2 regions of the Mesocryomonas fontinalis genome follow, and region 2 is predicted to be linked to the other one. Evidence: riboswitches for the same ligand, from Rfam matches in the RefSeq annotation. Region 2 holds a riboswitch; the other holds the start of a gene.
What was found. Region 2 has a riboswitch for thiamine pyrophosphate ahead of thiB (thiamine ABC transporter substrate binding subunit). Riboswitches for the same ligand answer to the same signal wherever they lie in the genome.
Positions count from the first base shown of each region.

Region 1: it holds a riboswitch for thiamine pyrophosphate, as region 2 does, so the genes downstream of both, ACZL02_RS03535 (YkoF family thiamine/hydroxymethylpyrimidine-binding protein) here and thiB (thiamine ABC transporter substrate binding subunit) in region 2, are expected to answer to the same signal.

Region 1 is NZ_JBUZWG020000001.1:774,142-776,520, forward strand. It holds gene ACZL02_RS03530 (pyridoxal phosphate-dependent aminotransferase) at 1-1,061, opposite strand, end outside; TPP riboswitch at 1,221-1,331, shown strand; gene ACZL02_RS03535 (YkoF family thiamine/hydroxymethylpyrimidine-binding protein) at 1,323-1,985, shown strand; gene ACZL02_RS03540 (ECF transporter S component) at 2,023-2,379, shown strand, end outside.
Region 2 is NZ_JBUZWG020000004.1:162,278-164,656, forward strand. It holds gene thiB (thiamine ABC transporter substrate binding subunit) at 1-836, opposite strand, end outside; TPP riboswitch at 918-1,015, opposite strand; gene ACZL02_RS11685 (thiamine diphosphokinase) at 1,230-1,892, shown strand; tRNA gene ACZL02_RS11690 (tRNA-Arg) at 1,984-2,060, shown strand; gene paoA (aldehyde dehydrogenase iron-sulfur subunit PaoA) at 2,323-2,379, shown strand, end outside.

The DNA of each region.
Region 1 (2,379 bases), on a different contig from region 2:
GGCTCACGGCCGACGGTGACGCGGATCATCCGGTCGAGCGGCGCGACGCCGGGCATGCGGATGAAGACGCCCTCCGCCAGAATGCCGGCGAGCACCGCCTTGGCGTAGGCCGCATCCCGGCCGCAGTCGATGGCGACGAAGTTCGTCGCCGAGGCCAGCGGTAAAAGCCCTGCCGCCGTCGCGATCGCGGCCAGCCGCGCGCGTCCCGCCGCAACCTTTTGCACGACATCCGCGAGAAACGCCTGGTCGCCGAGCGCCGCGAGCGCGCCGGCTTGCGCGATCCGCGATACGCCGAAATGATTGCGCACCTTGTCGAACTGGCGGATCGAGCCGGCCTCGCCGATGGCGTAGCCGACCCTGACGCCCGCCATGCCGTAGGCCTTCGAGAAGGTGCGGAAGCGCAGGAGGTTCGGCCGGAGAAGATCGATCGGCGGCAGCGCGGACGCCGGCGCGAAATCGCAATAGGCCTCGTCGAGCACCAGGATCGTCTCCTCCGGCGTCTCGGCGATCAGCCGCCCGACCGCTTCGGCCGAATGCCAAGAGCCCGTTGGGTTGTCCGGATTGGCGAAGTAGAGGAGGCGCGGCCGGGTCTCGCGGGCGCGCTCGATCAGCGCGTCGATGTTCTCGGCGATCTCCGGACGGGCGTCGCGGTAGGGCACCATGTCGAGCACCGCGCCATGGCCGGCGACGTGGTAGTTGAAGGTCGGATACGCCCCGCGCGAGGTCAGCACGCCATCGCCCGGCTCGGTGGCGAGCTGCACCAAGAGGCCCAGCAGGCCGTCGATGCCCTCGCCGACGGTGATGTTCTCCGGCTTTAGCCCATGATGCGCGGCGAGCGCCGACTTCAGCTCGGCCTGCTCGGGATCGCCATAGGCCCAGCTTTCCGAGGCCGCAGCGCGCATCGCCTCGATGGCGGCAGGGGAAGGGCCGAACACGCTCTCGTTCGCCCCGAGACGCGCCTTGAAGGCCGTGCCGGCCTGTCGCTCCAGTGCTTCCGGCCCGACGAAGGGAATGCTGGCGGGCAGCGAGCGGGTGAGGGGCGAAAACAGCGTGCGCGTCATGGCAAGGTCCTGGTTGGCCGCCCCTTCTGCCGAATTTTTCGCAGGAGTGCCAGTTGCGGCGGGAGACGCAAGGCTGCCCGCGGCGCCGCCGGGCAACGTCGGGGTGCGCGCGCCCTCTCGAAAAGCCCTTGTGCCCGCCCTCCGCGGGGCGTAGAAACGCCGTCACGACAGGGGTGCTCCGCAATGCCGGGGCTGAGACGAGGGCGCAGGCCTTCAAACCCTCAAGCTGATCTGGGTAATGCCAGCGGAGCGAGGCGAGCGATGTTTTCAGGCGCACAGATTTCCCTTTATCCGATGACCGACGATTTCGTCGCCGTCATCCTCGGTGCGCTTGGCGCGCTCGATCCCTACCGCCCGCGGTTCAGGATCGAGACCGACGACCTCTCGACGCTCGTCGTCGGCCCGCCGGAGGAACTCTTCCCGGCCATGCGCGACCTCTTCGTCTCCGCCGCCCGTGGCGGGGTGCACACGGTGCTGTCGGCCACGGTGTCGCGCGGCTGTCCCGGCGAGCCGGACGATGCGATCTGCTCGCCGCCGGAAGGCGGCTTCGCCCCGCTCGGTCCGCTCGACCAGCGCGTCGCACAAAGCCTTGCCGCCGTCGCGGCTGCTGCCCCCACCGGCCAGACAATATCGGCGCAGTTCTCCTACTATCCGCTCGGCCGCGGCGAGCACATGGACGAGATCTACGCCTGCATTGACTTCCTCAAGCAGTCCGGCGTCTTCGACCGCTCTAAGAACTTTTGCACGAAACTGTCCGGTGATGCCGGGATGGTCTTCGCGACGCTGTCGGAAGCTTTTCTGCGCTTTGCACCCGAGGGGGCCCATGTCGCCCTCGACGTGACCCTGTCGGCGAACAGTCCTTCGGCTGTTAGCCCGGCGAACAGTCCTTCGGCTGTTAGCCCGGCGGTCGCCAGCCTTTCCTGACGTCCCCAGACTGCCCCCTCACATCCGGAGAACTGCCATGCGAACAGGCTGGACCCTGCGCGAAACGCTCGTCGTCGCCGTCCTCGGCGCGGTTTTTGCGGTGCTCTATCTCGGCTGGGTGCAGATCTGGCTGATCGCCCAGGCCGCCCTCGGCGCCGTCTCGATGGACGTCTTCATGGGCTTCTGGTTCATCGCCTCGGTGGTCGCCGCGGCGATCATCCGCAAGCCCGGCGTCGCCTTCGCCGCCGAAGTGATGGCGGCGGCGGTCGAGATCCTGCTCGGCAGCCCCGGCGGTCTCCTGCTGATCCTCTCGGGCATGATCCAGGGCGCCGGTGCGGAAGCCGTGTTCGCCGCGACCCGCTGGCGCAACTACTCGCTGCCGGTGCTGATGGCG
Region 2 (2,379 bases):
CAGTTGGTGGTGGGGATCACGTCCTGGAAGGCGGGGGTGAGGATGAAGTCGAGGAAGGCTTTCGCCAGTTCCGGCTGCTTCGAACCCTTCAGCCGGCCGGCCAGCTCCACCTGCAGATAGTGGCCTTCGGCAAAGCTCGCCGCCTGGTAGCGCTCCACCTTCTCCTCGATCATGTGGTAGGCCGGCGACGTCGTATAGCTGAGGACGATCGGCGCCTCGCCCTGCGTGAACAGGCCATAGGCCTCGCTCCAGCCGGGCGTCACGGTCAGGATCCGCTTCGACAGCGTCTGCCATTTCGCCGCGGCGCCCTCGCCATAGACCGCCTTCATCCAGAGCAGCAGGCCGAGGCCCGGCGTCGAGGTGCGGGCATCCTCGATGACGATCTTCTCGTCAGGGTCGCCGTTGATGAGGTCGTCGAAACTCTTCGGCGGGTTCTTCACCGTCTCGGTATCGTAGATGAAGGCGAGGTAGCTGTAGTCGAACGGCACGAACACCTTGTCGTCGAAGCCGCCCGGCACCGTCAGCGCGGCGAGATCGACGCCGCTGTCGGCGAAGAGACCGGTCGCCTTCATCTCCGGCACCATTTCGGCGGTCATGCCGAGCGCGACGTCGGCCTTGGTGCCCGCACCCTCGAGCTTCAGCCGGTTGAGGATCTCGACGCCGTCGCCAAGCCCGACCCATTGCAGGTCGCAGCCGCAGGTCTTCTCGAAGGCCGCCTCGATCTTCGGGCCCGGACCCCATTCCGGGAAGAAGCTCTCATAGGTGTAGACGGTGAGCACCGGCTTGGCGTCCGCGGCAAGGGCCGGCAGAGCGGAGGCGGCGACAAGCGCCAGCATGGAGGCGAGGGAGGCAAGACGCACGGCGTTTCCTTCGACAGGGCGGCCGTCTCGCGGATCGACTGGGTGCGCTTCCGCGCGTTGCGCGGACGCCCTCATCCCTCCGCCGGTACGAGCCGGATCAGGTTCGGCGGGTTGGCGAAAAGCCTCTCAGCCCGAAGGCACCCCGTGTGAGCGAGGCCAGCATAGCCGGCTCTGCGGCCAAGGCAAGATGCCGGCGACGCTGCAGGTCATCCGGCGCCGAAAAGACGCAGCCGCACCTGGCAGCCGCAGTCTTTTCGGCGCCACGGGGCCGGCGCTGCGGCACCGCACGCCAGGGCGCGTCGCCGCCAGTGATCGATGCCTGGCGATCGACGGTTGCCCCTCCGCTCGCCGGCCGCTACAGCCGCGGGCATGAGCCGCTTCACCATCCTTCTCGCGGGCCCGATCCGGCCGACCGGAGACCTCTGCCGCGCCGTTGCGGCGACGCGCATCATCGCCGCCGACCGCGGCATGATGCATGCTGCGGCGCTCGGTGTCGTGCCGGAGCTCTGGGTCGGCGACTTCGATTCGGTCGATCCGGCGCTCAATGCCCGCCATGCCGAGACCCCGCGCGAGACCTTTCCGCGCGACAAGGACCGGACCGACGGCGAACTGGCGATCGACACCGCCATCGCGCGCGGCGCCACCGACCTCCTGCTGGTCGGCGCCTGCGGCGGCCCGAGGACCGACCACGCCTTCATGCACCTGGTGCTGGCGCTGCGCTATGCCGCGCGCGGGCTCGGCGTGACGCTCGCCGACGGCAACGAGACCGCCGTGCCGCTCGCCCCCGGCGCGCAAGAGTTCGACCTCGCGCCCGGCACCACCTTCTCCATCCTCAAATTCTCCGATCTCGCCGGCCTGACCATCGAAGGCGCGCGCTGGCCGCTGGAGAACGTCGCCGTGCCGTTCCACTCGATCCTCACCCAGTCGAACGAGGCGGCGGGCCCGGTGACGGTCACGCTTGGGAGCGGAACCGCGGTCATGCTGGTGCAAGCCCCCGGCGGCGACGCCCGCCCCGCCACCGAGCGCATCTAGCCGGCCAAAAACCCCGGAACACGACCCGTCGCCCGATACCACTGATGGGGCTTGGCCCCGACGCCCTTTTTCGACTAGGGTGCGCCTGAATGGTCCCGTAGCTCAGCAGGATAGAGCATCAGATTCCTAATCTGAGGGTCACTGGTTCAAATCCAGTCGGGATCACCAACCAACTCCCGATATAAGCGTCGCAGCACGGCTTCACGCCGTCCTTACCGCCGCATCGCCGGCACCCGCCGATAACCCGCCCCCCCCTGAACTTCACTTCCCCGAAGCGTGACCGGCCGTGAGGCAACACGAGGGGGTCGCTTTCGTTGATCGTTCATGCCGCCTCTTAGAATGGCTCCAGGTTCGTGATCCCCGTTGGGGTGAACGAGCCAGGGACACATTGGGCGGCACAGCATTTGGATGATCACGGATTGGACGTATGATGCAGAAATCCTGCAGCTTTGAACTGAACCGCCGCGAAGTGATGGCGGGAACGGCG